Regions from separate parts of the Faecalibacterium sp. IP-3-29 genome, predicted to be linked through region 1. Evidence: predicted binding sites of a transcription regulator. Region 1 holds the regulator's gene; the other holds the start of a gene.
What was found. The regulator NrdR, encoded in region 1, represses ribonucleotide reductase genes. The targets are predictions, from matches to a motif close to CACNANATNTNGTG.

Region 1 (15,923 bases):
CCGCCACTGCAGACATGGCCGAGCTGGCCCGTGTGGGCGTGGTGCAGGCCATGAGCCTGACCCACAAGTGGGACGATTCCCTTGCCCAGAAGGTGCGGGAGGAGGAGGAAAAGGTGGACAAATATGAGGATGCACTGGGCACCTATCTCGTCAAGCTGTCCAGCCGTGAAATGAGCCATGCCGACAGCCAGAGTGTGAACACTCTGCTCCACACCATCAGCGATTTTGAACGCATCAGCGATCACTCTGTAAATGTTCTGAGCTCCGCCGAAGAGATCCACGCCAAGAGCATTGAGTTTTCCAAGGATGCACAGGAGGAGCTGCAGGTGCTGGAGGGGGCCGTGCAGGATGTGCTGAGCCGCACCACCGACGCATTCCGCAAAGGCGATCTGCACCTGGCCGGCAAGGTCGAGCCGCTGGAGACCGTTGTGGATGAACTGGTGCGTGCCATCAAGGCCCGCCACGTGGCACGCCTGCAGACCGGCAGCTGTTCCATTGAATATGGTTTTGTTCTGGAAGATCTGCTGACCAACTATGAGCGTGTCTGCGACCACTGCAGCAATGTGGCTGTTGCCCAGATCGAGGTGGCACAGGACAGCTTTGATACCCACGCTTACCTGAACGACCTGCGCTACGGCAACGAGACCAAGGAAAGTGAACAGTTCCAACGCCGTCTGGATCGTTACCGTGAGCGCTATCTCTTCCCTGACAGCGACACTGCACCCGCAGACGCAAAGGAGGAACCCAACAAATGATCTACATTGTAGAAGACGATGCCGCCATCCGCGAGCTGGAGCAATATGCACTGCAATCCAGCGGATACGAGGTACAGAGCTTTGAAACCTCTGAGCCTTTCTGGCAGGCCATGCGCACCGCAGAGCCTGAGCTGGTCATTCTGGATGTGATGCTGCCCGGTGAGGACGGTTTCTCCATTCTGAAAAAGCTCCGCAATACCCCTGCCCTGCGCCGCCTGCCCATCATCATGGTCACAGCAAAATCCAGTGAGCTGGATACCGTGCGCGGGCTGGACTGCGGTGCAGATGATTACATCACCAAGCCCTTTGGCATCATGGAATTTCTGAGCCGGGTACGGGCCGCCCTGCGCCGCTCTGCCCCCGAGGAAAAGCAGAATGTTTATGCCTTCCATGAGATCCTGCTGGACAACGCCCGCCACAGCGTGACTGTGAACGGCACCCATATTGACCTGACTTACAAGGAATACAGTCTGCTGCGCCTGCTGCTGGAAAACACGAACCTTGTTGTGACCCGCGAGACCATTCTGCAGGTGGTATGGGGCACCGATATTTCTGTTGAGAGCCGCACCGTGGATATGCACATCCGCACCCTGCGCAAAAAGCTGGGGGACGCGGGCAGATATATCTGCACCGTGCGCAAGGTCGGCTACAAGCTGGCCGACAATGAGGAGGGCGAGGAAGAATGAAACCGCAGAGCATGGAAGAAAAAATCAGTTACCGGCTGTTTTTCATGGGCTTCGTCGGTCTGGTCTGCACCGCCGTGCTCTGTCTCTTCGTCTTTCACAAAGCGTTCCGGGAACAGGCGTGGACCTCGCTGGAGCATCAGGCTGATCTGGTTTCCGCCGGATACGAGCAGCTTTCCTCTCCGGATCAGCTCTCCGTGTTCGTCAACGGAGACCTGCGCATTACCCTGATCGCAGCAGATGGCAGTGTGGTGTTCGAATCCGCCACTGACCAGCAGATGGAAAATCACCTGTCCCGCCCGGAGATCCAGCAAGCCATGAGGGAGGGTGTAGGCCGTAACTGCCGCGATTCCCAGACCATGGGGTACGAGACCTACTATTACGCCATGCTGCTGCCCGGCGGCGATATCCTGCGTGTGGCCCAGGATTCTGAGACCATCTGGTCGATCTACGACGCGGCCCTGCCCGCCATCATCCTGAGCTGCATTTTGATGATGGGTGCCGCAGCGCTGATTGCCGGGCTGCTGACCCGCAGTCTTGTCCAGCCCATTCTGAAAATGACGGATGATCTTGAGCACATTCAGGAAAACGTTCCCTACCGGGAACTCATCCCCTTTGCTGAGAGCATCCACTCTGACCGGCTGCTGCGGGAAAACAACGAGAAGATGCGGCAGGATTTCACGGCCAACGTCAGCCACGAGCTGAAAACGCCGCTGACCAGTATTTCCGGCTATGCGGAACTCATTGAGACCGGCATTGCCAAACCCGCAGATGTGCCCGAGTTTGGCCGGAAGATCCATGTAGAAGCCAGCCGGATGATCCAGCTGGTGAACGACATCCTGCAGCTGTCGCACCTGGACAGCGTCAGCGAGACCCATGCACAGCCCGACATGGAAACGGTCGATCTGCTGGACGTGGCCAAGGATTGTGTGGAACGTCAGAAACTGAACGCGCAACGCTCCTTCATCTCCCTGACCTATCTGGGCGAGAGCGCCAGAGTGCTTGGCAACCGGGATCAGCTGGATGAGCTGTGCCAGAACCTGTGCGACAACGCCATCCGCTACAATCGCCCCGGCGGCAAGGTCCAGCTCATCACCTCCTGCACCCGGGACGGCCATTGTACCCTGACCGTCAAGGATAACGGCATCGGCATTCCGAAAGATGCGCAGTCCAGCGTGTTCGAACGCTTCTACCGGGTGGATAAGAGCCGGAGCAAGGCCACCGGCGGCACCGGTCTGGGGCTGGCTATTGTCAAGCACATTGCCCGCATCCACAACGCCCGCATCAAGTTGGAAAGCGAAGTGAACGTTGGCACCACCATCACCGTCGTTTTTGAGACCGCCCACTAAAACTGCAAAAAGCTCACGTCTGCCTGCACCTGCGGGCAGGCGTTTTTTGTTGTCAGCGCTTCTCGCACTGTTCCCTGCTTCAGCGCCCGGACTGCTCCCAGAGAGAGCAGATCATACCCGTTTTCCCAGCAGCGCTGAACGGTCTGCACGCAGAGCAGCTCCAGCGCCGCACACTGTGCTGCTGTGGGCAGAGCGGTGCCCGCCCTGCGCTGGCCGGTCAGGGTCACGGCAAAGCCATCTTCTTCGGCTTCCACCGATACCACACAGCGCCGGAACGTCACCTGCCCGCTACCCAGCGGAAAAGTGTGTTCTCCGCTCTGACCCAGCAGCAATTGTGCCATCTGGCTCTCTGCCGGGGTGAGCCGGGTGTTCCCTGTTTCGGTGAGCAGAAGCATTTCCTCCGCATTCTCAATGGCACCATCCGTCAGGATAAGCACCGGAGCCAAAAAGGCGTTCCGGCTCTCGTATAGGTGCGGAGCCTGCGGTGCAGCTTCTTTCACGACCTGCAAAAGTCGTTCCGGGAACAGTTCGTTTTCTCCGTCTGCTGCGGCCAGTTCTTCTCCGGAAAGATCCATGCAGAGGACCCGGGCAGACAAGCCCTGCACCGGCTCCTCTTTCAACACGGTCTCCGCCTGTCGAATGGTTTTTAAAGTTGTTTCGGCATTCAAAAGCAGATACTCGCACAGCCGGTAGCTTGCTTTACGGGGCAGGCCACGCTCGGCTTCAGTCAGAGCCGTTTGCAGGGTGTTTCCCTGCCCGGTGCAGAGCTGTACCTTTGCGGCAGCATCAGAGGCATCGGCAGCGGCTTCCGGAAACTGGTAGAGCAGGCTCACCATCCAACTCTGCACCGCCACCGTGGGCGGGGTAAGAATCAAGGCACGCACCATGCTTTTTTCGGTGTTCTCTGCCCGCAAAAATACCCCGCACCAGAGCACCAGCACCCCTGCCGCCAGCCACCGGAGGGCACGCTGTTGGCCCGTCATGCGTTTTCCTCCGCAGGCGTGGCCCTGCCCCACATCCGCCCGGCCAATTGACGCACCACCTGCACCAGCACGCAAAACCGGAACATTGCCGCTGCCAACCAGACCAGCAGCACAAGGGCATCAAACCGGGAGATGCTGCCCAGCCTGCCCGCCCGCAAAAGCTCGATGCCGGGCAGGGCATTCCCCGCCCCAAACACCAGTTCCGTGCAGAGCGCAAAGCTGCCAGCCAGTATAAAAGCTTTCACCGGAAGCCAGACAGCGCACCGCACCTGCTTTGCCGGGCAGAACAGCGGTAGGGCGAAGTATTCCGGATACAGGGGCAGGATAATCGGTTGAGCATCAGCTTGCATCATCAGACTTTCCCAGTGGAACTGGCCATTCAGCCCCAGCAGGCAGAGCAAACCCGCCAGCGCCGCCGCCCAGCACAGGATCGGCGCACAGCGGACCAGTACCGAAGGTTCCAGCTTCCATCCTGCCCAAAGCAGCAGCGGGAGAAGCCCCAGCATGGCCATGGAAGAAAAATTCCCCCAGCAAAGCTCCTGCGCCTGACGGAAGGTCTCCACAGCCTCCCAGACAAACCAGAGTCCCAGCCCTCCGCAGACTACCCGGGAACGCAAGTCTGTACCCAAAAAACTGTCTGCACGCTGCTCTGCCCCGGCTGTCAGGGCGGTAATCAGAACCAGCGCCAGTGTCATGGGCAGGCCGCGCAGCAGAAAACTGCGGGCTGAGACAGGTGCCCCTGTCTGTAATACACACCGAGCGAACTCCGCAGTGAGCACACTCAGGGTCAGTGTTTTTTCGGAGAAACAGGATCGTTCCAACTTCAACCACCTCGTTTTTGCCAAATGGTAAAGGGCCGCCGGGAAAGTTTTGGGTAGCTGCGCCGGGTCACACCGTCCGGCGAGAGCGGCACCTCGGGAAATACGGCATCCCGCAGGTAGGGCACACCCAGCGCTGAGACCCGGGTCAGCCCGAATAACACGCCCAGCGCGCAGGCGGCAAGTCCCACCGGGCCAGCCAACCCAGCTGCCAGCAGCACCGCCAGCCGCAGAACAGTTGCCACCTCATACAGCGAGGGCGTGACGAACACTGCAATGGATGCGGCAGCGGCGGTCAGGATGACCGGCGTACTCATCAGTCCGGCAGCAATGGCGGCATCCCCGATGATGAGGGCCGCGATCAGGCTGACGGAGTGCCCCAGGGTCTGGGGCATCCGCAGGCCAGCCTCCCGAATGATCTCCAGCATCAGGATCACCAGAAGCATTTCCCCAAACAGCGGCAGCGGCGTTGCCTGCTCGGCGGCCTCGATTTTGAACAGCAGCTGGGGCGGCAGAAGTTCCGGCAGGTAGACTGCCCAGCAGACGAACACGCCCGGTAGGAAAATGCTCAGGTAGAACGAGATATATTTCAGCACCCGCAGAAAGGATGCAAAATAGGCCGTTCCTGCATAGTCATCCAGGCATTCAAAGTTTTCGCAGAACAGGGTGGGCAGGATCAGCGCTGAGGGGCTGCCATTGACCAGAATGACGAATTTCCCCTCTCGCAGCTTTGCCGCTGCCACAATAGGCCGTTCGGTATAGCGCACAGGAGCAAAGGTGCGGATCTTACAGGGAAAGAGCCATGGCACAAAGTAGCTGGAATCCAAAAGCAGCTGCGGCCTGGCCCGCTGCAAGGTCTGCCGCACCTTTTGCACCGCTTTTGGGTCTGCCGTATCCCGGCAGTAACAGAGAGCATACTCCGTTTTCATCTCACAATCGGCTTGACCGATCTCAATGACCAGAGCATCATTGCGGAAGCACCGCCGCAGCAGGCTGGTATTCACCCGGAGCAGATCCGCAAAGCCTTCCCGGGAGCCGCGGAGATTTCCCTCCCCTGCCGGTTCATCCACCGAGCGGGCGTTCAGGCTCTGCACCGAAAAGGCGATGCCTTTTGCGCATCCGTCCAGCAATAGCACTGCCATGCCCGCTGTCATCCGCCGGATCAGGGCCTCCCAGTCCTCCACAGGGTCAGGCTCTGCGGGCAGTGCGGAGTGCTCAAACAACAGCGCAAACACCTGTTCCCCGGTCAGCTGTTCTGCCGGGCCGGGCGGTGTGCGGCGGCTGGCGGCATCCAGCAGCAGCTGCCACAGCCCTTTCAGGCTGGCCATCCCATCAAACAGAACGATGGCTCCTTTGCAGTGGTAAAGCTCAAGCTCCTTCGCATAAAAATCTGCCGATCGGCCAAACCTAGCGTTGAGCTCCGCAAGGTTTGCCGCCAGATGGCTGGAAAGCTGTTCCATTTTGCCGCCCCCTTTCTGGTAGCTTGTCCGCCGGGGCGGCGGTTATACGCTGGGAGGTGTTCCGGTTTGAAACTCTTGATCTTCCGTACCATCCTGATCTATCTCTGCGTCCTGTTTGCCATGCGGCTGATGGGCAAACGTCAGTTAGGGGAGCTGCAGCCTGAGGAATTGGTATCCACCATCCTCATCTCCAATCTGGCTTCCATCTCCATTGAATCTGAAGAAGTACCGGTCACAGCCAGCCTGATCCCCCTCTTTCTCATTGCAGCGCTGGAGCTGCTGGGATCGATCCTCAGCTTCAGGAGCCAGCGCTTTTTCAACCTGATGTCCGGGCGGCCCAAAACCGTCATCCTGAATGGTGAGATCGATCAGAACGCTCTGCGCACCCTGCGGCTGACTGCCGCCGATCTGATGGAGGCGCTGCGCGGCAAAGATGTGTTCGACCCCAGGGATGTCTCCTATGCGGTCGTGGAGACCAACGGCAGTCTCTCGGTGGCTCTGCGCCCGGAAAAGGAACCGGCCACCCTCGCCGACCTTGGGGCAAGGGTACAGCGGGCACAGGCCACCATCCCCTTTGTGCTGGATGGTCAGGTGCTTGCCGAAAACCTGACCACCTGCGGCAAGGATGCTGCCTGGCTGGAACGCACCGCACAGGCTAACAGCCTGCTTCTGGAAGAGATCCTGATCCTGGCGGGCAACGATACCGAGGATTATTTTCTGCTGAAAAAGGAGCCTCGTCAAACGGCGGGGTTCCGGCAAGGGGGTGCGGCATGAAACGTATTTATGTCTGCATTGGCATCGTAGTCCTGCTGCTGGCAGCAGCCTTTTACAGCAGCTTCCGGGTACAGCAATTCGCCGAGGATATCTCCGATGACATCGACACCGCCATGGAGGATATCCGGAACAGCGATCTGACCGGTGCGCGGCAGGCACTGGCCGAAGGAGCCGAGCTCTGCGACACCATGCGGGAAGGCATGAACCACCTGCTCCGCACGCAGGACTTCACGGAGCTGGAAGCCGCCCTGCGCGCCGCCGATGGCCATCTGGAACTGAATGCACCCGAGGAAGCCTTCGGGGAACTGCGCCGGGCGCAGGTTCAGGTAGAGACCCTGGCCTGGCTCTCTCATCGTATTCTTTGAGGATGATTGCTTTGAGCTGAACAGATGAGGCTGTGCACAATAAAAAGCCAGGCTTTCTCGTGAAGTTCACGAAAAAGTCTGGCTTTTAACGCTGGAACCTTAGTTTTTCTCTTTGCGGTCGCCCATCAGTTTTTTCAGCTCCGTGAAAAAGCTCTCGACATCGGCAAACTGCTGGTAAACCGAAGCAAAGCGGACATAGGCCACTTCATCGATCTTTTTCAGCTCCTGCATGGTCAGTTCACCAATGCGCACACTGGACACCTCGCGGTCATAGGAGCTCATCAGGCTTTGCTCAATGCTGCTGACAGCCCGTTCCAGTGCATCGTAGCTCACCGGGCGCTTGGCGCAGGCCCGCAGCATTGCGTTGAGCAGCTTCTGACGGTCAAAAGGCTCACGGGAGTTATCCTTTTTGATGACGATCAGCGGGACGGTCTCCACCACTTCATAGGTCGTAAACCGCATGCGGCAGCGCAGACACTCACGGCGGCGGCGGATCCGCTCACCGTCTTCGGTCGGGCGGGAATCGATGACCTTGGATTCCTCATCGCCGCAATAGGGACATTTCATAAATCGTTCCTCCTGATGTTGGTTCTTGGCCTGTCGGGCAAAACACGGTCAGGCTTTTTTGGTTTCAGCCTTTTTGCTCTTGCGGTCGCTCCACAGCACCCAGGCGGAGGTGGAAACACAGAGCGAGGTATACACGCCGCTCAGCATACCCATCATCAGCGGGAAGGCAAAGGTAAAGATGCTGTCCAGACCGTACAGCTTGGAGACCACGCACATCACACCCAGTGCCATTACAGTGGTCACCGTAGTGATGATGGTACGGCGGGCAGACTGGTTGACCGAGTGGTTGACCAGCTCCTCGAACGGGGTCTTTTTCCCCATCAGGGCACGGTTCTCGCGGATGCGGTCATAGACCACAACCGTATCGTTGATCGAGTAGCCCAGAATGGTCAGCATGGCGGCAATAAAGTTGCCGTCCAGCGGGGTGCGCAGCAGCACAAAGGTGCCAAACACCACCATCAGGTCGTTCAACAGGGCTAGCACAGCCATCAGGCCGCCGGTCAGGCCGCCGATCTTCTTGAAACGGAAACCGATATACAGCAGGATGAGCAGCAGGGAGAACACCACAGCCACCAGACTCTTCTGCAGGAACTTGGTGCCCATGGCAGCGCTGACATTGCTCAGGGACAGCTGGGCAAAGGCATTGTCCGGGTACTGTTCGTTCAGGGAGGTCAGCAGATTCTCCACCTGATCGGTGGTCACGGTCTCGTTGCCGGGCATGGAGATCTTCAGAGTCTGCTCCCCGGTGGCGACATTCTCGCCGGTCTGCAGGGTCAGGCCATTGTTTTCCAGTGCGGTGGAGGCGGTCTTCTGAACTTCGGAGGTGCTGATCTCACCCTGATAGCTCAGGGTGATCATGGCACCGCCCGTAAACTCCGTATCCAGCCGGACACCGAACACTGCAGCACACAGGATGATGGCCGCCATCAGGCAGGTGGAGATGGTCAGGAAGCGCTTGCGCAGGCCCACAAAGTTGATGGGCTTCTTTTCCTTGACTTCCTTGCCGGGCTTGACAGCACCATAGAGCCAGGGATTCCGCAGGGCCTTGATGGAGGCTGCACCGCGGATCATCACACGGGTGGCAAACACGCCGAACACAAAGTTCAGCAGAACGCCGGTCAGCAGCGTGTAGCCGAAGGCGTAGATGGTGCCTGCGGTGGAGGGCCCAAAGGCGAAGAACACGAAGTGCAGGGCCTTGGCGAACAGGCCGTCCGAGGGGCCGAAGGCACCCATCAGCACGATTGCCACAATAACAATAGTCACGTTGCCATCAATGATGGGGGTCAGACCGCGGGCAAAGCCGCTCTTGAGCGCGCCATCCAGCGATTTGCCGTTGTTCAGCTCCTCCTTGATGCGCTCGGCGGTGATGACATTGGCATCCACGCCCATACCAATGGCCAGGATGATACCTGCGATGCCGGGCAGAGTCAGGGTAAAGCTCTCAAACACCGGGAAATAGCCGGAGACGAAAGCCAACGTTGCCGCCACCTGACCGGCCAGTGCAATGCAGGCCAGGAAGCCGGGCAGACGATACAGCAGAGTCATCAGCACCACGATGAGGGCATAGGCAATGAGACCGGCCAGCACCATGGCGCTCAGGCTGTTCTCGCCCAGGCTGGGGCTGACGGTGGAATAGCTGTCCACAGTCAGGGCAAAAGGCAGTGCACCGGAATTGATCTGGCGGGCCATCTTGACCACGTCCTCCTGCGTGAAGGGATTGGACGCGGAACTGGTGATGATGGCGGCACCATCGGTGATGGCCGCATTGACCGTTGCCGTGCTCACGTTCTGATCATCCAGCCAGATGCTGATGGTTCCACTGCTCTGGTAGAGCTCCGTGGTGGCATCTCCGAAGGCCTTGGCACCCTCGTCGTTGAACTTGAGGGCCACATAATATTCGGATGTACTGCCGCTCACCGGGCCGTACTGAGCAGCTGCGCTCTCGACCATGGAGCCGTCCAGGATCAGTTCGCCGTCTGCGCTGCTCCCCTTGCGGAAGGTCAGGTAGGCGGTGCTGCCGATCTCTTCAATGGCGGCTTCGGGATCAAAATCGGTCTCGCCGGACTGCCACGGAAACTCCAGGATCAGGCGGTCGGAGTCATAATCCACATACAGCTCGTAGTCGGTCACGTTCAGGCCAACCAGACGATTCTCAATGACCAGCTGGGCAGCGTCCAGCTGATCATCGGTGGCATCGTAGTTGTCCGAGGGGGCAAACGTTACGTTGACACCGCCCTTGATATCCACGCCAAAGCGGATATCCTGCGCTCCCTTGATGTAGGTCTTGGTCACATCACCGTACTTGACTGCCACACCAAAGAATGCCGTGTAGACAAACGCGGCGATCAGGAGCACTGTGACAACAAGCTGCCATGCTTTGCCTTTCGTCTTCATAAGAAACAGGAAACCTCCAAAATATAATAAACCTCCGCCGCGCAGAAAAACCTCTGCACGGAGGAGATTTTTTGCAGAATAAAACGCTTACTCTACCTTTTCGGCCAGCAGCTTTTCGATGACTGCCAGCTTTACGCAGACGCAGAGCAGATCAGATGCGGTCTCCACCTCGTCCAGGCTGGGATAGGTGGGCGCGATACGCAGGTGAGAATCCTGCGGGTCCTTGTGGTAGGGATAGGCGGAACCGGCACCGGTCAGGGTCAGACCGCACTCCTTGCACAGCTGGGCCACACGCTTGGCGCAGCCGGGCATAACGTACAGGCTGATGAAGTAACCGCCCTTGGGGTTCGTCCAGTGAGCGATATCGCCGCAGGGGGTCAGCTCCTCGGAAAAGGCCGTCTTGACCGCATCAAAGCAGGGGATCAGGCGGCGGCGGTGCTTTGCCATGTGGGCCAGCACACCCTCTTTGTTCTTCAGGAAGCGGACATGGCGCAGCTGGTTCATCTTATCATAGCTGATGATCATCACGGAGAAGCGCTTGCAGATATACTTCATGGAGTCCACGCTGCATGCAATGGCGGAAACACCTGCACCGGGGAAGGTGATCTTGCTGGTGGAGGTGAACATGAACACACGGTTCTCCGTGCCGTACTTCTTGCTCTCGTTCAACAGAACAGGGGTCTCGATGATCTCCTCGGTCAGGTGGTGGACGATGTAAGCCTCATCCCAGAAGATCTTGAAATCAGGAGCAGCGGTCTTCATCTTGGCCATCCGGTCAATGGTCTCATCGCTGTAAGTATAACCATCCGGGTTGGAATACTGGGGCACGCACCAGATGCCCTTGATGGTGTCATCCTCGGCCACCAGCTTCTCCACAATGTCCATATCGGGGCCATTGGGGGTCATGGGCACGCTGATCAGCTCAAAGCCATACTCCTCAGTGATGGAAAAGTGGCGGTCATAGCCGGGCACCGGGCAGAGGAACTTGCGCTTTTCCACCTGAGACCAGGGGCAGGGAGACTCAGGGAAGCCGAACACATAGCCAATGTTGATGAGGTTGTACATCAGCTGCAGGCTGGAATTGCCGCCCACGAACACTTCCTCGGGCTTGACACCGAACACATCCGCAAACAGAACACGAGCCTCGTGCAGGCCCTCAAGATCACCATAGTTGCGGGCATCGGTGCCTGCGTCGGTGGTGTAATCGTTCATCTGCAGCAGACCCATTGCCAGATCCATCTGATGAGGGCCGGGCTTGCCACGGGCCATGTTCAGCTTCAGGTTCATGGCCAGAAACTTTTTGTACTGCTCATTCAGCTTTGCCTTTTCGGCAGTGAGCTCCTCACGATTCATCTCAAGATAGTTTGCCATTGAAAAACACACTCCTTTATCGTACTTCCAATTTCCCACAGTATCCGATGCCGGGTGTTTCAGGAGTTCCTGCCAGAGAGTTCTCCCACCACCGTCATCCAGACTTTAATATTATACCGCAACTCCGGGCGCGAAACAAGCAAATTGCAAAAAAAGCCCCGCCAAAGCCGAAGCATTTGACAGGGCATCCCTTCCCTGCTGTCTGCAGAGTGCAGATATCAGCTCAGGGCGGTCTGGTTCTTATACCGTTTGCGCACAGCGCCGTATTCCAGATGGGCCTCGCCGCCCTCCACGGTGTCCTTGTCGATGGTGACACGGATGATGGTGGGGTCATTGGGCACATCATACATGACAGGCAGCAGGATGCCTTCCATGACGCTGCGCAGACCGCGGGCACCGGTCTTGCGCTCAATGGTCTTGCGGGCGATCGCGTGGAGGGCCTCGTCGGTGAACTCCAGCTCTACACTGTCCATGCTCAGCAGTTCCTTGTACTGCTTGACCAGGCTGTTGCGGGGCTCCTTGAGCACACGCACCAGTGCGTCCTCGTCCAGATCGTCCAGCACAGTGATGACCGGCAGACGGCCGATCAGCTCAGGGATCAGGCCAAACTTGACCAGATCGTGAGGCTCCACCTTGCGCAGCAGGGCACGCTGGGCATCCTCGGAGTTGTCCTTCAGGCTGCTGCCGAAGCCCAGTGCAGAGCGATCAGTGCGGCGCAGGATGTATTTATCCAGGCCATCAAAGGCACCACCGCAGATGAACAGGATGTTGGTGGTATCGATCTGGATAAACTCCTGCTGGGGGTGCTTACGGCCGCCGTTGGGCGGCACGTTGCTCACGGTGCCCTCCAGGATCTTCAGCAGCGCCTGCTGCACACCCTCGCCGCCCACATCACGGGTGATGGAGGGATTCTCGCTCTTGCGGGTGATTTTGTCGATCTCATCGATGTAGATGATACCCACCTGTGCCTTCTGCACATCAAAATCCGCCGCCTGAAGCAGCTTGAGCAGGATGTTCTCCACATCCTCACCCACATAGCCCGCCTCGGTCAGGGTGGTGGCATCCGCAATGGCGAAGGGCACCCCCAGCATCTTGGCCAGGGTCTGAGCCAGCAGAGTCTTGCCGACACCGGAGGGGCCCAACAGCAGAACGTTGGACTTCTGCAGTTCCACATCCGCACCTTTGCCGCTCAGAATGCGCTTATAATGGTTGTAAACGGAGACCGCCAGCACACGCTTGGCCTCATCCTGACCAATGACATACTGGTCCAGCCCGTTCTTGATCTCAGCCGGGGTCAGGATATTGATATCCAGACCATCCACAGCCTGCATCCGGGTACGGCTTGCGCCGCGGCCCGGGCGGCCGTTTGCTTCCGGGTGCTCCGGCTGATCCGAGAGCAGATCATGGCACAGGCCGATGCACTCGCTGCAGATGTTGACACCGGGGCCGATGATCATCCGTTCCACTTCGTCCTGATGCTTGCCGCAGAAGCTGCACACCAGGTCTTTTTCATTTTTGCCGGAATTGTTGTTTGCCATAACTGTTATTCCTTATTCTGGGTCTTTGCGCGCAGGGCTCTCCCCCGCGCCTTTCAGTTTCAGCGGTGGGCGATGACCTCATCGATCAGGCCGTATTCCTTGGCTTCCAGCGCGGTCATATAGTTGTCGCGCTCGGTGTCCAGCTGGATCTTCTCCAGCGGCTGGCCGGTGTATTCGCTGAGCATGTGGTTCATCTTATCGCGGATATACACCATGTGCTCGGCGTGGATCTTGATATCGGTGGTCTGGCCGGAAAGGCCGCCGCCCTGACCGCCGATCAGCGGCTGATGGATCAGGATCTCGGAGTTAGGCAGGGCAAAGCGCTTGCCCTTGGTGCCGCTTGCCAGCAGGAAGGCACCCATGGAAGCGGCCATGCCCATGCAGATGGTGGAGACATCACACTTGATATACTGCATGGTATCGTGGATGGCCATGCCTGCGCTGATAGAGCCGCCGGGGCTGTTGATATACAGGCTGATATCCTTGTCCGGGTCCTGCCCTTCCAGGTACAGCAGCTGCGCCACCACAAGGCTTGCGGAGGTGTCGTTGACATCCTCGCTCAGAACGATGATGCGGTCATTCAGCAGACGGGAGAAGATATCATAGGAACGCTCACCATGTGCCGACTGTTCGACAACGTAAGGAACAAAACTCATAAAGTTCGCCTCCTGATACGAAAAATAATTCTATTTGCAAAATTGACCGATACGGCAAAAGAAACAGGGCCGTATCGGTCAATTTTAACAACCTTTGTTTACAGGGTACGCTTCAAACAGCGTTTCCTGCAAATTGCGGCCTTGGCAGCTGGATTATTCAGCGTCCTCGGTCTTTTCAGCCTCAGCGGCCTTCTCTACGATGTTGGCGTGGCTCTTGATGAAGTCGATGGCCTTGTTGATTGCCAGATCCTTCTTCAGGTCGTCAACGTTGACCAGCTCACGGACCTTGTCCTCTTCCATCTTGTACTGGTCAGCGATGCGCTTGATCTCAGCGGAGACATCCTCCTCGGAAGCCTCGATGTTCTCAGCAGCGGCAACAGCCTCCAGAGCCAGGCGGATCTTGACCTGCTTCTCAGCCTGAGGCATGAAGGAAGCACGGAACTGATCCATGGTCTGGCCCATATACTTCAGGTAGTCTTCCAGGCGCAGACCCTGCTGCTCCACACGGAAGGCGAAGTCATTGACCATCTCGTCCATACGGGTATCGTACATCGCCTGGGGGATCTCAGCCTCCATGCTCTCGATGACCTGATCGACCAGAGCGTTCTCAACAGCCAGGTCATCCTGCTTGTCCAGCTGCTCCTGGTTGTTCTTGCGGATGGACTCCTTGAACTCTTCCAGGGTGTCGTACTCGGAGCAGTCCTTAGCCAGCTCGTCATCCAGAGCGGGCAGCTCCTTGTACTTGACCTCGTGCAGCTTGATCTTGAAGACAGCAGCCTTGCCAGCCAGCTCAGCAGCCTGATACTCCTCGGGGAAGGTGACGTTCACGTCGAACTCCTCACCGGCGGAGTGGCCAACGATCTGATCCTCGAAGCCAGGGATGAAGGAGCCGCTGCCCAGGGTCAGGTTGTAGTGCTCAGCCTTGCCGCCCTCAAAAGCGACACCGTCCACAAAGCCCTCGAAGTCGATATCAGCGATATCGCCATTCTCAGCAGCACCCTCGCGGGTCAGCTCACGGGCGTTGCGCTCCTGCACGCGCTTCAGCTCTGCATCGACGGCCTCGTCGGTAACAGTATGGACAGTCTTCTCAACGGTCAGACCGTTGTAGTTGCCGACCTTGACTTCGGGCATCACAGCGACCTTGACGGTCAGGGTCACGCCCTCGGTCTCGCTGGCAGCATCCACAGAAACCTCGGGACGGCCAACAGGCTCGATGCCGGCTTCCTTCACAGCTGCCTCGTAAGCAGCGGGGAACAGCTCATTGATGGCATCATAGGTAAAGACATCAGCGCCGTACATCTTCTCGATCAGAGAACGGGGAGCCTTGCCCTTGCGGAAGCCGGGCACGGAGTACTTCTTGCCCTCCTTCTTGAAGACATCGGCCACTGCGCCTTTAAAGGCCTCAGCGTCGATAGAGAACTGCAGCTCTGCCATGCTCTTCTCGAGCTTTTCGCACTTGATGAAATTCATTTTGTGTATCCTCCACTCAAAAATTCTATTGCGTTGGGGACAGGTTTTCTTCCCTGTCTCCTGCAACCGCGCACCGCGTCCTGTATTTTCTGTTTGCGAAATGCGGGGACGCGCGCGCTCAATTGGGTGCAACAATCGCGTCAAAACTTATTATAGCACGTTCCAGACACAATTGCCAGACCAAATTTTGACTTTTTGTTCTTTTTGCCCACACTTCCCGCCTTTAATTGATGCGGTAGGGGCAGAAACGCAGGCCATCGGCACTGACAAGCTTATACCGGATGCCGTCCACATCGCCCTGCACCGCGTACCGGATGGCGTTTCCGTGCAGGTGGCCGTAGTAACAGCGGGTGATGCCGTAGGCCTTCAGGGTGGCCACGATCTCAGGGGCGCTGGTGCCGGTGTAGACCGGCGGGTAATGCAGGAACACCAGCTTCTCCAACCCCGGTTCCGCAGCATCCAGGCTCATTTTCAAGCGCCCGATCTCACGGTTCATCACCTTTTCATCGTGGGGTTCTCCCACATCGAACAGCCAGCCCCGGGTGCCGCACAGCGCATACCCCTCCACAGAGTAGGAGTTGTTGTGCAGGATGTGCAGGGTGTCAAAGCCCTCAGCCTTGAGGTAAGCGTTCATCTTGTTGGCCGTGGTCCACCAGTAATCGTGGTTTCCCTTCATGATCAGCTTCTGGCCGGGAAGCTCCTGTAAAAACGCAAAATCCCTGCGCGTATCGTTCAGGCGC
Region 2 (15,923 bases), 1.2 Mb from region 1:
ATCCGGTGTAAAAGTAGGTAATAGCACCCATAAAAAACCATTTGGCAATCGTCTTTTTGAGCCTGACCGCATCCAGTTTATAGTCATATTTTGCAATCAGGTAAAGTACATAGCTAAAAACCACCGCATTGGATGATGCAATCTGTGTTTTGCTGATGTATCCTGCCTCTCCAATGCAGTTCAAAAATGCATGCCAGTTGTTCAGATCCATCACCTTGAGCAGGGCTTCTTTGAACTTCGCAAGATTCTCCTGTCGCTCCTCGGCAGAATACTTTCCGGTTTCCAGATTTTTCCCTCGTAGCAGCATATATGCATAGCGCAGTCTTGCCCTGCGGAAACCAACACCGACAGCCATTCGGATCAGATGGGATGGCTCGATTGCAATGATGTTATTATAGGACGTTCCACTTGCCGGGATGCGGGATTGCTCGCAGAACAGGTTCATCTGGTCACTGGTCTCATTTTCATAAACCGAGATCAGGGTCTGGATAAAATTATTCTCTGTCAGGCTTTGTCCACCAGAGTTGACCCGCACAAAAATATCTGCTACATCTTCCTCTCTGGCATTGTAGCTGATTTCCAATGTCGGAAGTGAATACTCTGAAAGGTTAAGCAAATCATTTATATTATTTTCGATCAGATCTTCTTCCGCATCTGTCAGCGCTTTCTCTTCACGCTTGTTCCTTGCTTCGTTTACTGCCCGGATATACTTACGTCGAAAAGCACTAATCGTATTATTTTCTTTTGCCAAAAAGACATCCGACACCTTGGGAATCCATTCCGGCGTCCGCTCAAACGCAGACGTCCACACCGCAAATTCTCGCGTCAACGGATTGAAAGAGATTTTAATTTCACGCTCCACAAAGTTTTTATCTTTTACTTTCACGCCATACATCGACGCTACAAGCGCCGTCAGGCGTTGCTGCCCATCAATAACCAGTTCTTTTGGCTCTGTATAGATTTTACCGTTAATGCCTATGCCGCTTTTCTTCTCATCATAATCCGCTGGTGACTCCCACAGCATAATGTATCCGATTGGATAGCCTTTCAGCATCGAATCGTAGAGCTCACGTATCTTATTATCTTTCCAGACAAACGGCCTTTGCAAATCAGGCAGTCCGATTTTTCCGATTCGGACATCTCGTACCAGATCGCCGACTTTGCTTGGAATATTTTTAAACAGTTCCGTTGCCATTTTTTCTGCCTCCTTTTCTTTATTATAATAAACCGATGTACAAAACACAACAACAAAAACCGCCCTGAGAAATCCCTCAGAGCGGTTTTACATTAAGTCGGCGACTACCTATTTTCACGCGCCGTTTCCAGCGAACTATCTTGGGCACGAGTGAGCTTAACTTCTGTGTTCGGAATGGGAACAGGTGGAACCTCACCGTCATCGTCACCGACCAATATGACTGGTTCAGTATAACATTTCTGTTCTACTTTGTCCAGTGTTTCTTAGAAGGACGTGCCTTCAAAACTGAATAATCACTGCTCACATTTTGTCATTGACTTGAGAATTCAAGCGAATTGTGGTCAAGCCCTCGATCTATTAGTACACACTTGCTGAATGGATCGCTCCACTTACACATCGTGCCTATCAACCTCGTAGTCTACAAGGGATCTTACCTGATTCAATCAGTGGGATATCTTATCTTTGGGTCGGCTTCACGCTTAGATGCTTTCAGCGTTTATCCGATCCGTACGTAGTTGCCCAGCTATGCTCCTGGCGGAACAACTGGTGCGCCAGAGGTACGTCCGTCCCGGTCCTCTCGTACTAGGGACAGCTCCCATCAAATATCCTGCGCCCACGACAGATAGGGACCGAACTGTCTCACGACGTTCTGAACCCAGCTCGCGTACCGCTTTAATTGGCGAACAGCCAAACCCTTGGGACCGAATACAGCCCCAGGATGCGATGAGCCGACATCGAGGTGCCAAACCTCCCCGTCGATGTGGACTCTTGGGGGAGATCAGCCTGTTATCCCCAGGGTAACTTTTATCCGTTGAGCGATGGCATTTCCACTCACATACCACCGGATCACTAACTCCAACTTTCGTTACTGCTCGACCCGTCAGTCTCGCAGTTAGGCTCGCTTCTGCGTTTGCACTCTTTTGCTTGATTTCCGTTCAAGCTGAGCGAACCTTTGAACGCCTCCGTTACTCTTTAGGAGGCGACCGCCCCAGTCAAACTGCCCACCTAACAATGTCCCCCGACTCGATTCAGAGCCGCAGGTTAGAATTCCAATATCGCAAGGATGGTATCCCAACGGCCTCTCCGCCAAAGCCAAAGCCTTGGTTTCCAAGAGTCCCATCTATCCTGTGCATGCAACATCGAAACCCAATATTAGGCTACAGTAAAGCTCCATGGGGTCTTTCCGTCTTGTCGCGGGTAACCGGCATCTTCACCGGTACTACAATTTCGCCGGGCGGGCTGTTGAGACAGTGCCCAAATCATTACGCCTTTCATGCGGGTCAGAACTTACCTGACAAGGAATTTCGCTACCTTAGGACCGTTATAGTTACGGCCGCCGTTCACTGGGGCTTCGATTCAATGCTTGCACATCTCCTCTTAACCTTCCAGCACCGGGCAGGCGTCAGCTCGTATACGTCATCTTTCGATTTAGCACAAACCTGTGTTTTTGGTAAACAGTTGCTTGGGCCGATTCTCTGCGGCTCCATCTCTGGAGCACCCCTTCTCCCGAAGTTACGGGGTCAATTTGCCGAGTTCCTTAACAACCCTTCTCCCGTTGGCCTTAGAATCTTCTTCCTACCTACCTGTGTCGGTTTGCGGTACGGGCACCTCAGAAATACACACAGCTTTTCTCGCCATCTTCCATCTCAGACTTCGGTACTAATTTCCCTCGATCTCTACCGGAACCAACACCCGGCTCTGAGACTTCATATGTGTCCCTGTGCTTAACTCTTTTGGTGGTGACGGAATCTCTACCGTCTGTGCATCGGCTACGCCTTCCGGCCTCACCTTAGCTCCCGACTAACCTGGAGCGGACGAACCTTCCTCCAGAAACCTGAGGCTTTCGGCCATGCAGATTCTCACTGCATTCGCGCTACTCATTCCGGCATTCTCACTTCTATACACTCCACAGCCGCTTGCGCTACTGTTTCTCCGCGTATACAACGCTCCCCTACCCAATACATTTCTGTATTGCCTAAGCTTCGGTGTCAGGTTTAGCCCCGTTAAATTCTCCGCGCAAAGACGCTCGACCAGTGAGCTATTACGCACTCTTTGAATGAGTGGCTGCTTCTGAGCCAACATCCTGGTTGTCTGCGTATCTTCACATCGTTTTCCACTTAACCTGACTTTGGGACCTTAGCTGTAGATCTGGGCTGTTTCCCTTTTGACAATGACATTTATCTGACACTGTCTGACTCCCAAGCATCAATACTCTGGCATTCTGAGTTTGATAAGCTTCGCTAACCTCTCGGCCGCTAGGCTATTCAGTGCTTTACCTCCAGGTATCTAACTTGAGGCTAGTCCTAAAACTATTTCGGGGAGAACCAGCTATCTCCGGGTTCGATTGGAATTTCTCCGCTACCCACAGTTCATCCGCCGCCTTTTCAACGGAGGTCGGTTCGGTCCTCCATGGAATTTTACTTCCACTTCAACCTGACCATGGGTAGGTCACCCGGTTTCGGGCCCATTATATGCAACTTAACGCCCTTTTCAAACTCGCTTTCGCTTCGGCTCCAGACCTTAAGTCCTTAACCTTGCTGCATACAATCGCTCGCCGGACCGTTCTACAAAAAGTACCCTATCACGCTTTGACGCGCTCTAGGTGCTTGTAGGCACAGGGTTTCAGGTTCTTTTTCACTCCCCTCCCGGGGTGCTTTTCACCTTTCCTTCACAGTACTATACGCTATCGGTCACTGGGTAGTATTTAGGGTTGGAGGGTGGTCCCCCCGTATTCCGACCAGGTTTCACGTGTCTGGCCGTACTCTGGATCCTGCGCAGCTCTCTCCGTTTTCACCTACGTGGTTCTCACACTCTCTGACCGGCCTTCCCATGCCGTTCGGTTAACAGATTAAGTCTTAAAAGCAGTCCGTACCCCGAAAGTATTTCTACTCTCGGTTTGCCCTCTTCCGCGTTCGCTCGCCACTACTTACGGAATCTCGTTTGATGTCTCTTCCTCGCCCTACTTAGATGTTTCAGTTCAGGCGGTTCCCTCAATGCACCTATTTTGAATTTCAGTGTATTGTACCTGAGTATGAACCCAGGTGAGTTTCCTCATTCAGAGATCTCCGGATCAATGCTTATTTGCAGCTCCCCGAAGCTTATCGCAGCTTATCACGTCTTTCATCGGCTCCCAGTGCCAAGGCATTCGCCCTGCGCCCTTGTTCGCTTGACCATTCAAACTATTCTCTTTCGAGAATGGCTTGTATTTCCTCTTGATTCTCTCTTTTGCCAACGAAGATTATTGTTACCCTTCCTTTTGAAATTGCAATATTTCTTAAAAGAACTTACTATAATCTTTGTTTCGCAGTTATTATTCAGTTTTCAAGGTACGTCTTGGTGATGTTCTTCAAAGCCCGGTCTCCCGAAACTCTGATTTTCATCACATGGTGGGCCAAAATGGACTCGAACCATCGACCTCACGATTATCAGTCGTGTGCTCTAGCCAGCTGAGCTATTGGCCCATGTGGTGGAGATTAAGGGAATCGAACCCTTGACCCCCTGCTTGCAAAGCAGGTGCTCTCCCAGCTGAGCTAAACCCCCACATAAGGTTTTGAGTAACCCCTTTTCAGGGCCCTCAAAATCGAACAATATCTACTCTGCTTGTATCTTTCACCTGTTCCAGATGGCCGACCATCTTCGATGTTCTTCCATCTGCCTGACTCCTTAGAAAGGAGGTGATCCAGCCGCAGGTTCTCCTACGGCTACCTTGTTACGACTTCACCCCAATCACCAGTTTTACCTTCGGCGGCGTCCTCCTTGCGGTTAGACTACCGACTTCGGGTCCCCCCGGCTCTCATGGTGTGACGGGCGGTGTGTACAAGGCCCGGGAACGTATTCACCGTGGCATGCTGATCCACGATTACTAGCAATTCCGACTTCGTGCAGGCGAGTTGCAGCCTGCAGTCCGAACTGGGACGTTGTTTCTGAGTTTTGCTCCACCTCGCGGTCTTGCTTCTCTTTGTTTAACGCCATTGTAGTACGTGTGTAGCCCAAGTCATAAAGGGCATGATGATTTGACGTCATCCCCACCTTCCTCCGTTTTGTCAACGGCAGTCCTGCCAGAGTCCTCTTGCGTAGTAACTGACAGTAAGGGTTGCGCTCGTTGCGGGACTTAACCCAACATCTCACGACACGAGCTGACGACAACCATGCACCACCTGTCTCTGCGTCCCGAAGGAAACACATATTTCTATGTGCGTCGCAGGATGTCAAGACTTGGTAAGGTTCTTCGCGTTGCGTCGAATTAAACCACATACTCCACTGCTTGTGCGGGCCCCCGTCAATTCCTTTGAGTTTCAACCTTGCGGTCGTACTCCCCAGGTGGATTACTTATTGTGTTAACTGCGGCACTGAAGGGGTCAATCCTCCAACACCTAGTAATCATCGTTTACGGTGTGGACTACCAGGGTATCTAATCCTGTTTGCTACCCACACTTTCGAGCCTCAGCGTCAGTTGGTGCCCAGTAGGCCGCCTTCGCCACTGGTGTTCCTCCCGATATCTACGCATTCCACCGCTACACCGGGAATTCCGCCTACCTCTGCACTACTCAAGAAAAACAGTTTTGAAAGCAGTTTATGGGTTGAGCCCATAGATTTCACTTCCAACTTGTCTTCCCGCCTGCGCTCCCTTTACACCCAGTAATTCCGGACAACGCTTGTGACCTACGTTTTACCGCGGCTGCTGGCACGTAGTTAGCCGTCACTTCCTTGTTGAGTACCGTCATTATCTTCCTCAACAACAGGAGTTTACAATCCGAAGACCTTCTTCCTCCACGCGGCGTCGCTGCATCAGGGTTTCCCCCATTGTGCAATATTCCCCACTGCTGCCTCCCGTAGGAGTCTGGGCCGTGTCTCAGTCCCAATGTGGCCGTTCAACCTCTCAGTCCGGCTACCGATCGTTGCCTTGGTGGGCCGTTACCTCACCAACTAGCTAATCGGACGCGAGGCCATCTCAAAGCGGATTGCTCCTTTTCCCTCCGGTCGATGCCGACCTGTGGGCTTATGCGGTATTAGCAGTCGTTTCCAACTGTTGTCCCCCTCTTTGAGGCAGGTTCCTCACGCGTTACTCACCCGTTCGCCACTCGCTTGAGAAAGCAAGCTCTCTCTCGCTCGTTCGACTTGCATGTGTTAGGCGCGCCGCCAGCGTTCGTCCTGAGCCAGGATCAAACTCTTTATAAATGATATTTATCACTTAAAAAGTGTTAAATCTCTTTTCGCTCAGCACGCAATCGCTTGCGTCCTGTGTGAATTACTTTGTTTGGAATTGTTTAACGTGTTTTTCCAACACGAAAATAGGTTCCGTTACAAGTTTTTCGATATTGTTCAATTTTCAAGGTCCTGTGCGCCTCAGCCTTAGCGGCTGACGACTTGATTATTTTACCACAGATGTGATTTTTTGTCAAGCACTTTTTTCAGAAGCTTTTCGATCTTTTCGAACTTGTGGCTCGTTTTTCAACGTATCCATATTGGTTCTTTCGCTTTGCTTCTGCCGTCTTCAGAAGTCATTCTTTCCGGCGGCCCTTGGCGCTCAAGTATAATACCATATCCCGACACGTTTGGCAACCCCTTTTTTCACTTTTTTCGTTTCTTTTTGCGTCTTTGACTTTTTGACTAGTTTTTCAACTGCAATTTACACGTTCCTTGACGTGGAAGCTGCGGCGACCTCAGAGACCATTTTCTCTATATAATATGGTATTGTTCCATCCAAACTTCCAGAGAAGTATACACCGCCGTGGATATTACGCCCCGGAATGCAAACACTTTCCTTGCACAGTTTGTCAAGAGCTTTGGCCCCAAATTTTGCTCCAAGATTCTCGGCTCAATTTTGGCGAAACCGCCAAAACACAAAATGTAGTGGTTTCTCCATTGACATATCACTAAATAGTGATATCATAGAATCACATCAATTGAACGCATCCCAAGACTGCTTTGCGGGTGCCTCTTGCGAAAGAGGCACCCGTTTGAACTGCACACAGATAGAACGACGGAGGAACACTATGAAGATCATCAAGCGCAACGGTTCGGAAGTTCCATTTGATATCACCAAGATCATCACTGCGGTCACCAAGGCCAGCGATTCGGTCAGCCGCAAGAGCAGCCTGACCCAGGAGCAGATCCTGTCCATCGCCAACGATGTCACGGAGCAGTGCCAGGCGCTGAACCGTGCCGTGAGCGTGGAAGAGATCCAGGACATGGTGGAAAACAAGTTGATGGACATTCAGGCCCACGATGTAGCCCGCCATTATATCACCTATCGTTATGTGCAGAGCCTGAAGCGCCAGACCAACACCACCGACGAGCGCATCCTCAGCCTGATCGAGTGCCAGAACGAGGAAGTCAAGCAGGAGAACGCCAACAAGAATCCCACCGTGAACAGCGTCCAGCGTGACTATATGGCTGGTGAGATCTCCAAAGACCTGACCGCCCGCCTGCTGCTGGACCCGGAGATCGTCAAGGCACACAATGAGGGCCTGATCCACTTCCACGATTCCGACTACTTTGCGCAGCACATGCACAACTGCGATCTGGTCAACCTGGAGGATATGCTGCAGAACGGCACCGTGATCTCCGGCACCTATATTGAAAAGCCCCACAGCTTTTCCACCGCCTGCAACATTGCCACCCAGATCATTGCGCAGGTGGCATCCAACCAGTACGGCGGCCAGAGCATCAGCCTGACCCATCTGGCTCCCTTTGTGGATGTCTCCCGCAAGAAGATCGCCGCTGAAGTCGAAGCGGAGATGGAAGGGCTGGACGTTACCCCGGAGCGCAAGAAGGAGATCGTGGAGCGCCGCCTGCGCAACGAGATCAACCGCGGTGTCCAGACCATCCAGTATCAGGTCGTGACCCTGATGACCACCAACGGTCAGGCCCCCTTCATCACCGTGTTCATGTATCTGGGAGAAGCCCGCAACGCACAGGAAAAGGCCGACCTTGCCATCATCATCGAGGAGACCATCCGTCAGCGCTATCAGGGCGTGAAGAACGAGGCCGGTGTCTGGATCACCCCCGCCTTCCCCAAGCTGATCTATGTGCTGGAAGAGGACAACATCCGCCCCGGCACTCCTTATTATTACCTGACCGAATTGGCTGCCAAGTGCACTGCCAAGCGGATGGTGCCCGACTACATCTCTGAGAAGAAGATGCTCGAGCTCAAGGTGGACAAAAATGGCGAAGGCCACTGCTACACCTGCATGGGCTGCCGCAGCTTCCTGACTCCCTATGTGGACCCCGAGACCGGCAAGCCCAAATACTACGGCCGCTTCAATCAAGGTGTTGTCACCATCAATCTGGTGGATGTAGCCCTTTCTTCCGGCGGCAACTTCGAGAAGTTCTGGAAGATCTTTGACGAACGTCTGGCTCTCTGCCACAAGGCACTGCAGGCCCGCCATCAGCGCCTGATGGGCACCCCCAGCGATGCCGCCCCCATTCTGTGGCAGTACGGCGCACTGGCCCGCCTGAAGAAGGGCGAGAAGATCGACAAGCTGCTCTTTGGCGGCTATTCCACCATCAGCCTGGGCTACGCTGGTCTGTATGAGTGCGTGAAGTATATGACCGGCAAGAGCCACACCGATGCCGGTGCCAAGCCTTTTGCCCTGAGCGTGATGCAGCACATGAACGACAAGTGCACCGAGTGGAAGAAGGCCGAGAATATGGATTACTCTCTCTACGGCACCCCGCTGGAATCCACCACCTACAAGTTTGCCAAGTGCCTGCAGAAGCGGTTCGGCATCGTGCCCGGCATCACCGATAAGAACTATATCACCAACAGCTACCACGTCCATGTTTCGGAGCCCATTGATGCCTTCACCAAGCTCAAGTTTGAGAGCGAGTTCCAGAAGCTGTCCCCGGGCGGTGCCATCAGCTATGTGGAAGTGCCCAACATGCAGGACAATCTGGAGGCCGTGATAAGCGTGCTGCAGTTCATCTACGACAACATCATGTATGCCGAGTTGAACACCAAGTCCGATTACTGCCAGTGCTGCGGCTACGATGGAGAGATCAAGATCGTTGAGGATGACGGCAAGTTGGTGTGGGAGTGCCCCAAGTGCGGCAACCGTGACCAGAACAAGCTGAACGTTGCCCGCCGCACCTGCGGTTATATCGGCACCCAGTTCTGGAACCAGGGCCGGACACAGGAGATCAAGGATCGGGTGCTGCATCTGTAACCCTCTCAGTCAACGCTTCGCATTGACAGCTCCCCCGAGAGGGGGAGCTTTTTATATGGAGTTTTATCTATGAATTACGCAACAATTAAGTATTACGACATTGCCAACGGGCCGGGGGTGCGCACCAGCATCTTTGTTTCGGGCTGCAGGCACCACTGCCCGGGCTGCTTCAACGAGGTGGCATGGGATTTCGGGTACGGTCAGCCTTTCGACAAGGCTGTGCGCAACGAGATCTTTGCATCCTGCCAGCCCGACTATATTGCAGGCATCTCCCTGCTGGGTGGTGAGCCTTTTGAGCCGGAGAATCAGCGGGAGCTGCTGCCCTTTGTCCGCAGCTTCAGGGCGCTGTACCCGGATAAGAGCGTCTGGTGCTATTCCGGTTACACCTGGGAGCAGCTGACCGGCAGTGTTCCCTGCCCGGCCCGCTGTGAGGTCACCGATGAGCTGCTGAGTCTGCTGGATGTTCTGGTGGATGGCCGCTTTGTGGAAGCCCTGCACGATATCTCCCTGCGCTTCCGGGGCAGCTCCAACCAGCGGCTTCTGGATGTGCCCAAAAGCCTTGCCGCAAAGGCCCCCGTCTGGTGGGAGGACGAAAAAGTCTTTGCGACACACACCATGTAAAGAAAACCGCAAATAACCAGAAATGCCGCCCTGAGCTTTTTACGGCTCAGGGCGGCATTTCCGGTTTTGGGAATATAATCAGTGAATGGCTTGATTGGTTAGCATCCTCACCCTCTCCGTCATTGCTTGCGCAATGCCACCTCCCCTAGTAAGGCAACGACGACGACCGCCGCCAGTGGCGGAAGCAGGGAGGAGTTGTTGGGGCAGCGGCCAGCAGGACGCAAGTGCAAAACCTTGCACGATGCGGACGCTGGGAGCCGCAACCCGTACGCTGTCGCCGCAGGCGACTGAGAGGTTGTACGAAGGATATCTTACCCCTTCATCTCCTGCGCCTTATTCCAAGTCTGGATAACTTCCCAGCGGCTCACAGAAGCGTCTGCGGCCTTATCGGCGGAGATGAGCTGGTTCTCGATGGCCCAAGTCAGAGCCTTCTGTTCATCGGTGGCATCGGGAGCCATCACAGCGGCAGGGGCAGGCTTTCCGGCTTCAGTCCAGACCAGCTTTGCCAGTTCGGCGGTGTTCTGCGGGATGGCCACACCATCGGGCAGGACAGTGTTCAGATACAGCTCGGTGCCGATCATGTAGCCGGTATAACCAACCACAGCAGCGCCCACACCGGCGGTTGCCACCATGGCAACGGTGCCCAGAACGTTGGGTTCCTCGGGCTGGTCGGCCATCCGGTACATCGCACGGATGCTCAAAGTCTGTGCAGGCATCTTGAAGCTTGCAGTGGCGGCATGGGAATCAAAACCGCCCTCTTCCAGCGTCAGAGCCACATCCGCAGGGGAAATCTCCCAGCGGTCGAACACCATGCCCTCCGGGGCATCGGCAGCGGTCAGCTTGACGGTATCGCCTGCCTTGGCAGAGGTGATCTCTGTGCCGTCGGCATTGGTGGCGGTGCCATCGGTCAGGCTCATCCGGTAGTAGCCTTCCTTGACCTGTGCGGTCAGGGTAACGCTCCACTCGTCGTCGCCGTTCAAGGTCAGGTCAAATGCAGTGGTATTGCCCACCTGCTTGGTGATTGCTTCTTCATAGCTCGGGTCGGCAGTGACTTCCCAGCCGGTCCAGGAGGTTGCATCTGCTTCCACGTTCAGGGTCTGGTTGCCCACAACGCCCACCAAGCCGGAGATGCCGTTGGCGGTGCAGTTGTTCAGAGTGACCCAGCTGAGTTTAATGTCGGGCTGATTGTCGAAGCTTGCATATCGTGAAAAAATACCGCCATTAGTAAATCCGTAATTTTTAGTAACAGTATTATCTGGATTTGTTTTGGATACAGAGGCATTTGAATAGCGATCGGTAAATGTACCATTATTTACTGTGCCATAATTGCTTACGCTGAAATTAAATATACCGTCATCGATAGTTCCGAAGTTTCTTACAGAAGTATTAAATTTCCCACCCTCAATCTTGCCGGTTTCTTCGTTTCTAAGAGTGCCCTCAGACGGATTTTCAGAGATAAAAATACCCCCATTGATGATGCCGAAATTTTTGATATTCCAATCGACCTCTGTATTTCCTAAATCAACGATACTATCAGTACCATCATCACACTTCTCTTTAATGGTTAAAGTGTTTGTATTAGAATCATAAATCCACCCATCATGTTCGCTACCAGAGTAAAGTTCGCCGTCTTTATCCACGGGAACTATTTTGCCATCAACAAGACCAATCGTATTCTCCGAAAGCGGAACCTTATCAACAGCGGCCTCAATATAGATATTTCCTGTATCAGGCACTGTAACCTGAAGCGTCTTATCATCAATTTTAATAATATAAGGAGAAAGGCTTTCGTCATAATTCCAATTACGGAATGTCTTGGAAGTAGCGATAACTTTGAAAGTATGGGGCTGATTCTTACCTACCATATAAACACTTTCATTAAAGACAACATCCTCCGGAAGGTTAGGAATCACCGGAATAATCGAGCATCCGGGTGCTTTCAGATACTGATATGTCGTCGATGTAAAATTATCCGGAAGCTGGCAAATCAGACCACCGGTAAGCGTTCCCTTTGTCATTTCAAAGCTTCCGTAGACAATTCCATTCTCGAACTCTGTGTTATCAGATACAGTAGAAGTGTAATTCTTGATATATCCACCTTTCACTATTCCAGATGAACGTGCATCGATCGATTCGAATTGTCCATTCTCAATCGTTGAAAAGTTATAAACACATTTCTGAAAGATGCCATCTTTGATTATTCCAGCTTGGTTGCGAACCTCACATGGGATAGTATTTGGCACTTCAGCATTGACTTCATTAGGATCAAAAGTAGCAGTGAAATTTAATTTATATGATGACGCATCACTACCTGACCATGACCAATTATAGGCATGATCAACAATGATCATACCATTAACCGCATTTTTCCCTTTGGTATCCGGCTGGTCACCAATAAAACTAAGATGATTCACATACGTAGGTTTATCTGCCGCAAACGCCGCCGTGGGCAGCATTGTCAAAGCCATGCCAACGGCCAGAATGGCGCTGACAAGTCGTTTGAGTTTCATTGTGATTCCTCCTTTAGAGTCTACCCCAAATGTGTATTGCACCCACCGCAAACGTAAAAAAGCGCCGCACCTGCCCCGAAAGGCTGGTGTGGCGCTGTGGATGTACTTCTTGGGAAGTGCAGCTGGTTGCCCGGTCTGGGCCCTTTAGCTTTGCGTCGCAGCCTTCCGGCTGGTTTGCCAATTCTTCTGTTTTGCGGGGGTGCTCTTGCACATCCTATTATACCCCCCCCCCCCTACATATAAATCAAGTGTTTTTGTCATGTTCGGAATATGTTACAAATATAGTCTATTTTTTAGTGTAGTTTGACTGGGATGGGGGGTGGCCCTCTCCGTCATTGCTGCGCAATGCCACCTCTCCCTTCGGGAGAGCTGTCGAGCGATAGCGAGACTGAGAGGGTGAGGCCGTCAAAGAGTGACGAAACCAGAAATGCCGCCCGAGCTTTTCAGCCCAGAGCGGCATTTCCGGTTTTTCCTTTCTGTTTTATGTTACCTTGAACTTACCATATCCTCAATGACACTCAGGAACTCCTGCCCATAGCGGGCGGCCTTTTTCTCGCCCACACCCGGGATATTGAGCAGTTCCTCCACGCTCAGGGGCTTTTTCAGCGCCATCTGGCGGAGGGTGGAATCATTGAACACCATATAGGCAGGGAGCTTCTGCTTTGCGGCCAGCCGCTTACGCAGGGCATAGAGGGCAGCCAGCAGCTTCTCGTCTGCTTCGCTGAGGGCATCTTCGTCGGCACGGCGGCGGGAGGCCGAGGCCAACCGCTTTGCACTGGCCGCGGCGCGCTGGCGGGCTTGTGCCGCCTGCTCCTCCACCTGTTCGGCAGCCTGTGCTGCCAGCAGACAGTTGGAACAGTTCTCGCACTTCTGGGGCGCGGCCTCGCCGAAGTAGCTCAGCAGATACCCCCGCAGGCAGCGCGGTGTGGTGGAGTAGAAGGTCATGTACTTGAGCCGTTCCTCTGCCTTGCGTGCCGCTTCGGCCTTGACATCCGCAGGCAGGCCGTTGTCAGCCTCCATCTCCTTGTCGATGAAGAACCGGATGGTGCGCACATCGGTGCCGGAATAGAGCAGGGTGCAGCGGGCTGGCTCCCCGTCACGGCCCGCGCGGCCCGCCTCCTGATAATAGCTCTCCAGATCCTTGGGCATATTATAATGGATGACGAACCGGACGTTTGGCTTATCGATGCCCATGCCGAAGGCATTGGTCGCCACCATGATCTGCACCCGGTCATAGAGGAAATCGTCCTGATTCTGCCGCCGGGTATCCGCATCCAGTTTGGCGTGGTAGGCTGCCGCACGGATTCCCCGGCTCTGCAGCAGGCGGGTGGTCTCGTCCACCTGCCGGGTGGTGCTGCAATAGATGATGCCCGCATTGTCCCGCTCCCTGAGCACAAGGTCGAGCAGAACTTTGGGCTTCTCGCTGGGCAGAGCCCTGCGGGTGGCAAAATAGAGGTTGGGCCGGTCGAAGCTGGTGGTCACCTCGTAGGGGGTGTGGAGTTCCAGATGGGTGCGGATGTCCTCCCGCACATGGGCCGTGGCGGTGGCCGTAAAGGCTCCCACCACCGGGCGCTTGGGCAGGCTGTCCACAAACGCCTTGATGCGCAGGTAGCTGGGGCGGAAGTCCTGCCCCCACTGACTGATGCAGTGGGCCTCGTCCACCGTGACCATGCTGATCTCCCGCTCCTGCGCAAACCGCTGGAAACCCGGCATCTCCAGCCGCTCCGGAGCCACATAGATGATCTTATACCACCCCTCCCGGGCGCGGCGGAGCATCAGGGCCTTCTGGTTGTCCGTCAGGCTGTTGTTCAGGAAAGCTGCCGCCACACCTGCCTGTACCAGCGCCCCCACCTGATCCTTCATCAGGCTCACCAGCGGCGAGACCACGATGGTGACGCCCGGCAGCAGCAGGGCCGGCACCTGATAGCAGATGGACTTGCCCGCACCTGTGGGCATCACGGCCAGCACATCCTGCCCGGCCAGCAGGCGGGAGACGATCTCCTCCTGACCCGGGCGGAAGCTGTCGTAGCCAAAGACTTTTTTCAGAATACTATGCGGACTTTCCATGGTTCCTCCTATCCATACAAAACCGCTCCGTCATTGCTTCGCAATGCCACCTCTCCTAGTAGGAGAGGCAAGTCTTGGCTCCCCTACCAGGGGAGCTGGACACAAAGCGGCCTGAGAGGTTTATAACCCAATCAGTATACCACAACTTCCCGGATAATTGTAAAACATCTCTGACATTTCCCACGTTCGATAGCATTTCCTGCACAAAAATGCTATAATATGGGTACATATCTCCATCCCGGCCCCTGCCTTGCGCATCTGCCGGAAAAGAGCAAAGGAGTATTTTGTATGGCTCAGAAATTGATCACTTTCGCCGTCCCGTGCTACAACTCGGCGGCATATATGCGCCACTGCATCGAGACCCTGCTCTCCGCCGGGGAGCAGGCCGAGATCATCCTGGTGGACGATGGTTCCACCAGGGATGACACCCCCGCCATCTGCGATGAGTACGCTGCCAAATGTCCCACCATCGTCAAGGCCATCCATCAGGAGAACGGCGGCCACGGCGAGGGCGTGAATCAGGGCATCCGCAACGCCACCGGCCTGTATTACAAGGTAGTGGACAGCGACGACTGGCTGGACGAAGCAGCCCTCAGGACCGTGCTGGCCAAGCTGAACACGCTGACTGCCCGGGGCACCGCGCCTGACCTGATGATCTGCAACTATGTCTACGAGCATGTGGAGGACAACACCAGCCACACCGTGCGCTACACCAACGTGTTCCCCCAGAACCGACTGTTCAACTGGACGCATGTCGGCCACTTCCGGCCCGACCAGAACCTGCTGATGCACTCGGTGATGTACCGCACACAGGTGCTGCGGGACTGCGGCATGGTGCTGCCCAAGCACACCTTCTATGTGGACAACATCTTTGTCTACCAGCCCCTGCCCTTTGTCAAGAGCATGTACTATATGGATCTGGACCTGTACCGCTACTTCATCGGCCGGGCCGACCAGAGCGTGAACGAGAGTGTGATGGTCAAGCGGGTGGACCAGCAGCTGCGGGTGACCCGCCACATGATCGACTGCCAGGACCTGGATGCCCTCAAGGGCCAGAAGAAGCTGCGCAGCTATATGCTGCACTACCTCTCCATGATGATGGCCATCAGCGACATCTTCCTGTTGCTGGACGGCAGTGCCGCCGCAAAGCAGAAGGAGAACGAACTGTGGGCCTACCTCAAGGCACACACCAGTGCCGGAGTCTACCGCTCCATCCGCTACGGCTTTGGCGGCGTGACCAACCTGAAGATCCCCAAGGGCGACAAGCTCGTGCTGGGCGGTTACCGCCTTGCACAGAAGATTTTTAAATTCAATTAACAAATGTTGCTTTTCCTCCTCAGATAAGATATACTTTTTAACGTA

Region 2: the regulator NrdR is predicted to act here: its motif matches at 7,038-7,051, upstream of nrdD (anaerobic ribonucleoside-triphosphate reductase).

Annotation. Positions count from the first base shown of each region.
Region 1 covers NZ_CP094471.1:1,489,602-1,505,524, forward strand. Annotated here, with positions in the region: gene MTP40_RS07135 (Na/Pi cotransporter family protein) at 1-755, shown strand, start outside; gene MTP40_RS07140 (response regulator transcription factor) at 752-1,441, shown strand; gene MTP40_RS07145 (sensor histidine kinase) at 1,438-2,787, shown strand; gene MTP40_RS07150 (hypothetical protein) at 2,784-3,770, opposite strand; gene MTP40_RS07155 (hypothetical protein) at 3,767-4,591, opposite strand; gene MTP40_RS07160 (spore germination protein) at 4,594-6,048, opposite strand; gene MTP40_RS07165 (DUF421 domain-containing protein) at 6,115-6,822, shown strand; gene MTP40_RS07170 (DUF4363 family protein) at 6,819-7,187, shown strand; gene nrdR (transcriptional regulator NrdR) at 7,287-7,754, opposite strand; gene secF (protein translocase subunit SecF) at 7,803-10,148, opposite strand; gene MTP40_RS07185 (aminotransferase class I/II-fold pyridoxal phosphate-dependent enzyme) at 10,236-11,519, opposite strand; gene clpX (ATP-dependent Clp protease ATP-binding subunit ClpX) at 11,738-13,057, opposite strand; gene clpP (ATP-dependent Clp endopeptidase proteolytic subunit ClpP) at 13,117-13,713, opposite strand; gene tig (trigger factor) at 13,867-15,183, opposite strand; gene MTP40_RS07205 (metallophosphoesterase) at 15,407-15,923, opposite strand, start outside.
Region 2 covers NZ_CP094471.1:2,677,686-2,693,608, forward strand. Annotated here, with positions in the region: gene MTP40_RS12780 (GmrSD restriction endonuclease domain-containing protein) at 1-1,195, opposite strand, end outside; rRNA gene rrf (5S ribosomal RNA) at 1,291-1,407, opposite strand; rRNA gene MTP40_RS12790 (23S ribosomal RNA) at 1,533-4,367, opposite strand; tRNA gene MTP40_RS12795 (tRNA-Ile) at 4,580-4,656, opposite strand; tRNA gene MTP40_RS12800 (tRNA-Ala) at 4,660-4,735, opposite strand; rRNA gene MTP40_RS12805 (16S ribosomal RNA) at 4,863-6,373, opposite strand; gene nrdD (anaerobic ribonucleoside-triphosphate reductase) at 7,192-9,363, shown strand; gene nrdG (anaerobic ribonucleoside-triphosphate reductase activating protein) at 9,433-9,984, shown strand; gene MTP40_RS12820 (InlB B-repeat-containing protein) at 10,296-12,494, opposite strand; cyclic di-GMP riboswitch class I at 12,609-12,683, opposite strand; gene MTP40_RS12825 (RecQ family ATP-dependent DNA helicase) at 12,981-14,561, opposite strand; gene MTP40_RS12830 (glycosyltransferase family 2 protein) at 14,850-15,878, shown strand.